Regions from separate parts of the Romboutsia sp. LXY-2 genome, predicted to be linked through region 2. Evidence: riboswitches for the same ligand, from Rfam matches in the RefSeq annotation. Region 2 holds a riboswitch; the other holds the start of a gene.
The links. Region 2 has a riboswitch for S-adenosylmethionine ahead of ACI48P_RS05745 (O-acetylhomoserine aminocarboxypropyltransferase/cysteine synthase family protein). Riboswitches for the same ligand answer to the same signal wherever they lie in the genome.

Region 1 (5,537 bases), on a different contig from region 2:
CTAAAATATGAAAAAGGAACTGAGGAAAATGTAGGTTAATACCTACATTTTTTTCTTGACTAAAATACTGTTTTTGTATATGTTGTATAATAGGAGTAATTAACTATATGTAATCGTTTAGATAAATTTTAATGCAAAAAGGAGTTGGAAAAATGGCTAGAGCTGACATAGGTATAGATTTAGGAACGGCTAATGTACTTGTATATGTTAACGGAAAAGGAATTGTATTAGAGGAACCATCTGTTGTAGCGATAGAGAAAAATACAAATTCTGTTCTGGCAGTAGGATCAGAAGCTAGAAAAATGATAGGAAGGACACCAGGAAACATAGTGGCAATAAGACCACTAAAAGATGGTGTGATTTCGGATTACGATGTAACAGAGAAGATGTTAAAGTACTTTATTGATAAAGTAGTAGATAAAAGAGGATTTGGAAGATTCTTCATGCCAAGAATAATGGTATGTGTACCTACAGGAGTTACTGAGGTAGAAAAAAGAGCAGTAGAAGAAGCTACAAGACAAGCTGGAGCTAGAGAAGTATATATTATTGAAGAACCTATAGCAGCGGCAATAGGGGCAGGAGTAGATATTTCTCAACCTAATGGTAGCATGGTAATAGATATAGGTGGAGGAACTGCCGATATAGCTGTAATATCTTTAGGAGGAGCTGTGGTAAGCGAATCAATAAAGATCGGTGGAGATAAATTTGACGAAGCTATAGTTAGATATATGAGAAAGCAACATAATCTACTTATAGGTGAAAGAAGTGCGGAAAAGATTAAGATAGAAATTGGAACGGCATTCAAAAGAGAAGAAGAAAAATATATGAAGGTAAGTGGTAGAAATTTAGTTACTGGATTACCTGAATCAATGACAGTAGGGTCATCGGAAATATTAGAAGCTTTAGAAGAATGTGTTCATCAAATAGTTTTATCAGCTCACACAGTGCTTGAAAAGACACCACCAGAATTAGCAGCAGATATTAGTGACACTGGTATAATAATGACAGGTGGAGGTTCTTTATTATACGGGTTAGATAAGAGAATAGAAGAAAGTACAGGAATCAAGGTTTTATTAGCTAATGAACCTTTATCTTGTGTTGCAAAAGGAACTGGAAGTGCATTAGGTTCTCTAGATCTACTTGAAACGGGTGGAACATTTAAAAGAAGAAGAAAATAATATAAAAAAAGTCCTATTTTTATAGGACTTTTTTTATATAATGAAGGAGAGTAAGTTAATAAATAGTCTGACATTGTATTTTGATTTAGAATCTTAAGTAGCAAGCAGTAAAGATAAGGCTATAGTTTCTGCTAATTCTAGAATGAAACTAAGTCTTACATTATTAAATGAAAATTTATTATTTTCATCAATCTTATCTACTATGCCTACAATTGAATAGTTACCTATTTGAGGGAGTTTCTTGCCCACACCTTTTCCAGGCAGAATAGGGCCTTTTCTTATTTGTATATTGCCTATATTATTTTTTGATCCTAAACAGGCATCTATAGCCAAGAAGTTACCATTAGTATGAGTGTCTTTAATATAGTCTATAGATTCATATATATTTAAAGCATGAATAGGGTTATCTAGTGTACCGTAAACAGGATATTTAAAATCACTATTTTTTAACATGGTCCCAACTAAAGGTCCTAGAGCATCACCTATAGCTCGATCTGTTCCTATACAAACAACTACAGTATTTTCATCGATTATATCTTTAAGTGTCAAGCTTAACGCTTGAACCACATTTTCTTTTTTATAATTTATCTTGGCTAAATACATAGGAACACCCCCTTCAAGAAAATATATGAAATCACAGTATAAAAAAGAACCATATTTAATATGCGTTAAAATAATACCTGTACTTAGATTTTAATTTTTATGATAATTAATATTTATGCTTAGTAAAAATGACTATTAAATTTAAATATATACATAAAAAATCAATAAAGCCTTACTGTAAAACTGAGAATTATATTTATATTTATGTAGGGTATACTCTTTATAGAACTTAAAGTATTGAATGATTTGAGGTATATATGTAATAAGAAATAAGAAAAATAAATAGGTATTGACATGTAAATAAAAAAATAGTAACATAGATTTTAGTGATAAACAAAATAGAATATAAATCTTGATTACCTTATCAAGAGTGGCGGAGGGACAGGCCCTGTGAAGCCCAGCAACCACCCATATTTGGGAAAAGGTGCTAAATCCTACAAGATGAAAATCTTGAGAGATGAGGTTAGTTAATTAATATAAATATACTATGCTAATTAACCTCTTCTTAAAGTAGAAGAGGTTTTTTTATTTGTATAAGAAAATTAAGTACTCTTAACATAAGGTAAAATATAGATTATTAAATTATTTATATATTTAGGAGGAAAATATTATGGCAAGACATTTATTTACGTCAGAATCAGTTACAGAAGGTCATCCAGATAAAATATGTGACCAAATATCAGATGCAATATTAGATGCATTATTAACAAACGATCCATCAGCAAGAGTTGCTTGCGAGACTACAGTTACTACAGGATTAGTACTTGTAGCAGGTGAAATAAGTACTAATACTTATGTAGATATACCAAAGTTAGTTAGAGAAACTGTAAGAGAGATAGGATATGATAGAGCGAAGTATGGATTTGACTGTGACACATGTGCAGTAATAACTTCTATAGATGAGCAATCTGGAGATATAGCAATGGGAGTTGACGAAGCTTTAGAAAATAGAAGCGGTGAACAAACAGAAGATGAAATAGAAAAAGTAGGAGCTGGAGACCAAGGTATAATGTTCGGATTCGCATGTAATGAAACTCCGGAATTAATGCCTCTTCCAATATCTTTAGCTCATAAATTAGCAAGAAGATTAACAGAAGTTAGAAAGAATGGAACGCTAGAATACTTAAGACCAGATGGAAAGACTCAAGTTACAGTTGAATACGATGGAAACAAAGTAGTTAGAGTTCATACAATACTTATATCAACTCAACACGGAGAAGAAGTTGATAATGAAACAATAAGAAGAGACTTAATAGAGCATGTAATAAAAGCTGTTATACCTTGCGAATTACTTGATGAAGAAACTATAATATACATCAACCCAACAGGAAGATTCGTTGTAGGTGGACCACAAGGAGATACAGGTCTTACTGGAAGAAAAATAATAATAGATACTTACGGAGGATACTCTAGACATGGTGGAGGAGCATTCTCAGGAAAAGATCCAACAAAGGTTGATAGATCAGCAGCTTACGCTGCAAGATATGTAGCGAAAAACATAGTTGCTGCAGGACTTGCAGATAAGTGTGAAATAGAATTAGCTTACGCAATAGGTGTAGCTAAGCCATTATCTATATTTATAGATACTTTTGGAACAGGAAAGGTTTCAGAAGAATTATTAGTAGAATTAGTAAATAAAAACTTTGATTTAAGACCAGGTGCAATAATAAGAGACTTAGACTTAAGAAAGCCTATGTACAAAAATGTTGCTGCTTACGGACACTTTGGAAGAACTGATATAGACTTACCATGGGAAAGAACTGATAAAGCAGAAACATTAAAAAAAGAAGCACTAGGACAATAATTTTTTAAGAGGCTGAATTTTTTCAGCCTCTTTATTTTATTGCTTATAAAATGTATAATAATTACAAATTAAGAGTAATAATATAGAAGCATTATTTGTTTGTAGGAGAATATATATGGAAAGAATTGAAGGAATGATAAGTGATATAGTATTTAAAAATGAAGATAACGGATATACTATAGCTCATTTAGCAAATTCTAAGGATGAAGTTGTCATTGTAGGATGTATGCCAACATTATCAGTAGGAGAAAGTATAGAGGTAGAAGGTAAATGGATAAACCATAAAGTTTATGGGACGCAGTTTGAAGTTAATAAATTCATGCCAGTAACGCCAACTTCATTAGAAGGAATTTATGTTTATTTATCATCTGGAATGATACATGGAATAGGCGAGAAAATGGCAAAGAGGATAGTAGATAAGTTTGGAGTAAATACCCTAGACATAATACAAAATCAGCCAGAAAGACTAGAAGAAGTTGAAGGTATAGGAAATAAGAAAGTAAAGCAAATTGTTAAGAGCTATGAAGAAAATAGGGAACTTAGGAATATAATTATTGAGCTATCACCATATGGTATAACTCCTAATTATTGTTTGAAAATATATAAAAAATATAAAAATAAAGCTATAGATGTAATAAGTAAAAACCCATATAAACTAGCAGAAGATATAAGGGGAATTGGTTTTAAAATAGCTGACAATATAGCAAATAAAATTGGAATAGATAAATATTCTAAAGACAGAATCTCGCAAGGTATTTTATTTACTTTAAGCCAATCTTTAAGCAATGGACACACATATTTACCTAAAAACATACTGATCCAAGACGCATCAAAATTATTAGAAGTAGAAGCTCCTATAATAGAAGAATGTATTATGGGATTAGCCTATGATCAAAAAATTCATATAGAAAAAAAAGGCAATGAAATACTAACATATTTATTACCGTATTATATGTCTGAGAATGGAGTTTGCAAACAAATAATTAAGTTGTCACAATGTGAAATAGATGATTTGAATATAGATATAGACGAAGAAATTAGAAGAGTTGAAAAAGAAGAAGATATTAAACTAGCACAAAATCAAGCTTTAGCTGTAAAGGAAGCTATAAATAGTGGTGTAGTAGTTATAACCGGTGGTCCTGGTACAGGTAAGACAACTACAATAAATACAATTATTAAGATTTTTGAAAATAATGATAAAGAGGTACTTTTAGCAGCTCCAACAGGAAGGGCGGCTAAAAGGATGAGTGAAACATCTCAAAAAGAAGCAAAAACTATACACAGACTTCTTGAGATGGGATATGCAACAGATAGTGAAGAATTGTCTTTTTTAAAGGATGAAGAAGATCCTATTAAAGCAGATGTAGTAATTGTAGATGAAGTATCTATGGTAGATATATTACTTATGTATAGTTTGCTGAGAGCTATAAAGCCTGGGACTAGGGTAATATTAGTTGGAGATAGTGATCAGCTTCCATCAGTAGGCGCAGGAAATGTACTTAAGGATATTATTGATTCAAATATAATAAAAGTAGTTAGGTTAAATGAGATATTCAGACAAGCTCAAGAGAGTATGATAGTTGTCAATGCACATAGAATTAATAGCGGTCAACCTCTTCATTTAAATACAAAGGGAAAAGATTTCTTCTTTATAAGAAAATCTACCAATGAAGAAATCATGGAGGAGATAATAGGATTAGTAAATGAAAGGCTACCTAAATTTTATAAAGTAGATAAGCTTAAAGATATTCAAATACTAGCTTCCATGAGAAAAGGAGATTTAGGTGTCACTAACTTAAATAATGAATTACAAAAGCATCTTAACCAACCTGGAAAATTTAAGGTAGAGGAAACTTTCGCAAAAAGAATATTTAGGGTTGGCGATAAGGTTATGCAAATAAAAAATAACTACACTAAAAAATGGGAAAATGAAGACAAGTCAGAAAGTGGAG
Region 2 (5,537 bases):
TTTTCCATCTTTTGTTACTAAAGTTGTGTTTACAAAATCATTAGATAAATTACCTTTGTCCTTATCTGAAAAATAAGTACTTATGCTCCAATCATCAATATTAATTTTGGTTATTCCGTTGACTGTAGATACCCATAGATTTTTTTATCATCTTCTATAATGTTTAGAATATAATTATCTGATATTTTATTATTTTCTTCATCGCTCTTAAATATTTTTATTTTACTCCCATTATATCTATTTAAACCATCATTAGATCCCAACCATATATATCCTTTGCTATCCTGGTAAATAGCTTGAATAGTAGATTGAGATAAACCATCATTGATAGTAATATTATTAAAATTAGTACTGTGTTGAGCATAAGAAATATTTGTATATGTTAATACAATACTTAATGAAAATATTATTGAAACTAGCGTCTTAATAAGATTAGACATAATTCCCCCTTAAATTGCATTTTTTACTATTATTTCATTTTTATTATACTATACTTGTTTGTTAATAACTACACAAAAGTAACTATATCCACACTCTTAGCTATTATTAAGCCATATATTTCATTTATAATTTATGGTAAATAATCCCTTAAAACCACCGTATTACTGCCTTTTTAACTAAATATATAAATTATATAATACACTAAAATTTTTTCACAATAAAAAGAAACTGAGAAATTTATCTCTCTCAGTTTCCTTTTGTTGTATTTATAATTATCAACAAGTTATATTGTCTATTTATAAAAGAGCTTTACTAGCCTCATTTAATGCCTGTTCTAAATCATATATTAAGTCATCTAAATCTTCTATACCTACAGAAACTCTAATCATATCAGGACTCACTCCTGCTAATTGTTGTTCTTCTTCATTTAACTGCGCATGCGTTGTACTTGCTGGATGTATAACTAAAGACTTTGCGTCTGCCACATTTGCAAGATGTGAGAAAATCTTTAGTGACTCTATAAATATCTTCCCAGCTTCAATTCCTCCTTTAATTCCAAATGTAAAAATTGAACCTGGACCCTTGGGGCAATATTTTTTGCTTAATTCATAATATTTGTTTCCCTCTAATCCGGGATAATTCACCCAGCTAACACTTGGATGATTACATAAATATTCTACAATCTTTTTTGTATTATATATGTGTCTGTCAACTCGTAAAGATAGTGTCTCTAGCCCTTGAATTAGTAAGAAAGAATTAAATGGACTTATACAAGCTCCTGTGTCTCTAAGGAGCTGAACTCTCAATTTAGTTATGTAAGCCGCCCTTCCTACATTTTTTGTGTAACTTATACCATGATAACTTGGATCTGGCTCTGTTAATACACTAAACTTTTGGCTTTTTTCCCAATCAAAATTACCGGAGTCAACTACAACTCCACCTATAGAGGTTCCATGACCCCCGATAAACTTTGTTGCCGAATGTATTACTATGTCTGCTCCAAACTCAAAAGGCCTAACAACATATGGTGTTCCAAATGTATTATCAACTATTAAAGGTATGTTATTTTCATGAGCAATTTTTGATATTGATTCAATATCAGAAACATTTATTACAGGATTTCCTATTGTTTCTATATATAGTGCTTTAGTATTTTCATTTATTGCTTTCCTAAAATTTTCAGGGTTATCAGAATCTACAAAAGTAGTATTTATACCTAGCCTTGGTAAAGTTGTAGAAAATAAGTTAAATGTTCCTCCATATAATGTGCTTGATGATACTATCTCATCTCCTGCTTGTAGAATATTTAATATAGCATAAGTAATAGCCGCTGAGCCTGATGCCACTGCTACTGCACCTACTCCACCCTCTAATAAAGCTAGTCTTTTTTCTAATACATCCGTAGTAGGATTCATAATTCTTGTATAAATATTGCCATCTTCTTTAAGTGAAAATAAATTTGCTCCATGTTCTACACTATTGAAAACATATGATGTTGTCTGATAAATTGGAAGTGCTCTTGAACCTGTAGTTGGATCTGGGCTTTGGCCACCATGTACTTGTAGTGTATCAAATTTTAATCTTCTATCCCCCATAATTTTCCCCCATTTTATTTTATAAAATAAATAAAAGCCATCATTATCAATCGATAAAAGAGGGCTTTTTATTTTAGCTTACTCTCTTATCTTTCTTATGAGAAATTCATAAGTAGGATTTAGCACCATGTAATAAATACTGGTTGCTGGGCTTCATAGGGCCTATCCCTCCACCTCTCTTAATAAGATTTCGTAATTTTATTTATTTTTATTAATTTATTGTAGTTTAGTATAATTTCAATTTCAATAATAAAAATACATTTTCCTAAATAATTATTTTTTTTAATTTAAATTATATTATTTGATTACTATGGTTGTATTGGTTGGTATATTCTCAAACATCCATTTTGCGTTACTAGTGGCTAATCTAATACATCCATGACTAATTGCTTCACCTAATCGGTCATCAGTTACATATTCTTCAGTTGAATTATATATTACTGAGTGATAATAATACTCATCTGTAATATGTGTTGCATATTTTGCAAGTGCACTACCATCAATTATTGCTGGATATTTCTCACCAGTTGCAAATACACCTGTTATTGTTGGAGTAGATGGTTTTCCAACAGTACTACTCCATTTGTATTTCATTTCCCAATCATTATCATTTTTTTCGTATATATATGTTGCCCTTTCTTTAATTGACGTTATAACTAAATAATCAGTACTACTAATAATATTATTCTCATTTACAAATTCAGTCATCTTTGAGTTAAATTTTGAATAGTTTAAATTCTTGTTATCTCTATAAACGTTAGATTTATTCATCTAATCCACCCCTTTTAATTCTAAAACAGGTACATATAACCTATTATTACTATGGATACATCTGCTATAATATGGATCGCCCATGAATTCAAAAAATTTTCAGATTTAGTATCCACATAATTAAATATTATTCCTGTAACGAATAATCCTACCAAGCATAATAAAAATATTTCAATTCTAAACCAACCTCTAAAAATACCTATATGGTATAAACTAAATAATCCTGCTGAAAAAATATATGCAAACCTTTTATATCCCATCTTATATAGATTTAAAAATATAAAACCTCTAAAAAAGAATTCTTCTAAAAATGAATTTCCAAAGCTGAAATAAGTAGTTACAAGAAGATAGTTTGCAGCTGTAATCTTTGACTTAGCTTCTAATTCTAAAAAAATAACATCCAGGTTAATCAACTTCTTAAATAATAAAAATGCTCCTATTAATATTGCTCCAGCAACTATCCCTAGACCTATCCCCATTCCTATTGTTTTTTTATCAACAAATTTTAAATTTAATCCTTCTTTAAAAGATGTCTTCTTAACTCCCTTAATCAAAATTATCTGACTTAGTGTAAACAATATTATTTTGCTAATTGTCTTAGTCAAATAATCAGCTAAAAAAACTTGTTCTATGACAAATAGCATCCCTGCGCACAGTATTGCGCTTAACACAATATAATTTCTAATAAATTCTTTGTTTTTGTAATCAGTATTTTCAGTTATATTATTCATTCATAATCTCTCCTATTTTAAGCTAATATTTTAACCTATTTTATTAAGTAAAATTTATATCCTAAATTTAATTCTATTTTTAATAATTATATCCTTTTTAACTTGTTATGGATATATTATTAAAGAAATTTCAAATATTTTTTTGATATAGGTAGCATAATAACTTTGAGGTGATTTTTATATGAAAAAGAAATTATTTATTTGTTTATTAAGTTCTTTATTTATTATGGCACAGTGCATAGGATCCTTAGCTTGTTCTAATCTTCCAGAAGCAAAGTTTAAAGTGGAACCTTTACCTTATGCTTACGATGCGCTTGAGCCTTACATAGATAAAGAAACGATGAAACTACATCATGATAAGCATTATCAGGCTTATGTTGATAAGTTAAATGCAGCTATATTAAAGCATCCTGAATTATATTATTCAAGTCTAGAAGATTTATTGACTAATTTACAATCTTTACCTAGCGATATTGCACTTACGGTTAAAAATAATGGTGGAGGTGCATATAACCATGGTTTCTTCTTTAATATAATGACAGATAAAAAGACTAACCCTAGTGGTAAGCTTTTAAAATCAATTGAAAGAGACTTTGGTTCTTATGACGATTTTGAGGCTTTATTTAAGAAAGCTGCTTTAGATGTTTTTGGTTCAGGCTGGACTTGGCTCGTGGCAGATAAGAATGGTAAACTTTCAATAATGAACACTGCTAATCAAGATACTCCAATATCAGTAAATTTAATACCTATGATAGGAATTGATGTATGGGAACATGCTTACTATTTAAAGTATAAAAATAAAAGAGTAGACTATATAGATAATTGGTTTAATGTCATAAACTGGGATAAAGCACTAGAAAATTACAATAATATATAATTATATTTATTTGCCAATAGCTAATAAACCTAGGTTATTGGCCATTTTTATGGGTATAAAATTATTGTAATTCATTTTTTTTTACTATATAATGGAATAACAAAACATATGTTCATGACACAATTTATAATCATCTGAGGAGGATTTATGGTAAAAGAAACTCATACAAAAGGTGGATACTTATTTGCACTTATCGTTCTTCCTTTAATTAATGATCAGTTTTTAAAGCAATATGATATTATATATAAAATCATATTAATACTTATATATATGTATTTTGCCTACTTAGGTTCACTGTTTCCTGATATAGACATGAGAGGGTCTTACATTAGCAAAAGATTTCCTATATTACATAAAAGTTTTGGTAAGAAATTTAGACATAGAAGTTTTACACATAGCTTAATCTGTATGTCAATGTTAAGTTATTTTTTTGAAATATTACTTTATTACACTCAATATAATATAGTATTTTTATGTTTGGCAAGTGGATTTATTATAGGTAATTTTTCACATATATTTTTAGACTTAATAACAAAAGAAGGAGTCGAATTATTCTACCCCCTTACTATAAACTTTTCTATACTTCCTATAAAAACAAGCTCTAAAGTCGAAAAACTTTTTTGTAAAGCTTTAAACTTTGGTGTTATATTTTTATTAGGATATAGATTTTATCTCTTAATATAATTATTAATAAACTCTATTATTTAACTAATAGAGTTTATTTATCTAACTTTTTTATTCAATAGTCCTGATGTTGTTCTTTATCCATAGTCACTTCTTTTATATATATATTATCGTCTATTTTTAAGCCTCTATGTTTATTATCAGTTAGTTTTATATTATCATGTTTTTCATCATGATTTTCTAACCTTAACTTAAATTTACTTCCTATCTTCCATGATAGGAAAACTAATAGTACAAATGTAACTATCTTTAAAGGTTGAGTAATAAAACCTTTAATATCACTTGCAACATAACTTACTACTACAAACATAACAAATTTACCTGACATCATAGCTGGTAAAAAGCTTTTTATACTTTTTTTACAAAAAGCTGATGCAATAGTAACTAAGCAACCAGGTACAAAAGGACAAGAATATGCAATGAATAATAATTTGAAAT

Region 1: it holds a riboswitch for S-adenosylmethionine, as region 2 does, so the genes downstream of both, metK (methionine adenosyltransferase) here and ACI48P_RS05745 (O-acetylhomoserine aminocarboxypropyltransferase/cysteine synthase family protein) in region 2, are expected to answer to the same signal.

The regions. Positions count from the first base shown of each region.
Region 1 covers NZ_JBKFGI010000015.1:102,982-108,518, reverse strand. Annotated here, with positions in the region: gene spoIIID (sporulation transcriptional regulator SpoIIID) at 1-39, shown strand, start outside; gene mreB (rod shape-determining protein MreB) at 153-1,178, shown strand; gene yyaC (spore protease YyaC) at 1,272-1,781, opposite strand; SAM riboswitch class I at 2,140-2,245, shown strand; gene metK (methionine adenosyltransferase) at 2,392-3,585, shown strand; gene recD2 (SF1B family DNA helicase RecD2) at 3,701-5,537, shown strand, end outside.
Region 2 covers NZ_JBKFGI010000003.1:14,686-20,222, reverse strand. Annotated here, with positions in the region: gene ACI48P_RS05750 (two-component regulator propeller domain-containing protein) at 111-440, opposite strand; gene ACI48P_RS05745 (O-acetylhomoserine aminocarboxypropyltransferase/cysteine synthase family protein) at 738-2,036, opposite strand; SAM riboswitch class I at 2,120-2,225, opposite strand; gene ACI48P_RS05740 (L,D-transpeptidase) at 2,334-2,807, opposite strand; gene ACI48P_RS05735 (CPBP family intramembrane glutamic endopeptidase) at 2,828-3,538, opposite strand; gene ACI48P_RS05730 (superoxide dismutase) at 3,720-4,415, shown strand; gene ACI48P_RS05725 (metal-dependent hydrolase) at 4,563-5,099, shown strand; gene ACI48P_RS05720 (TVP38/TMEM64 family protein) at 5,155-5,537, opposite strand, start outside.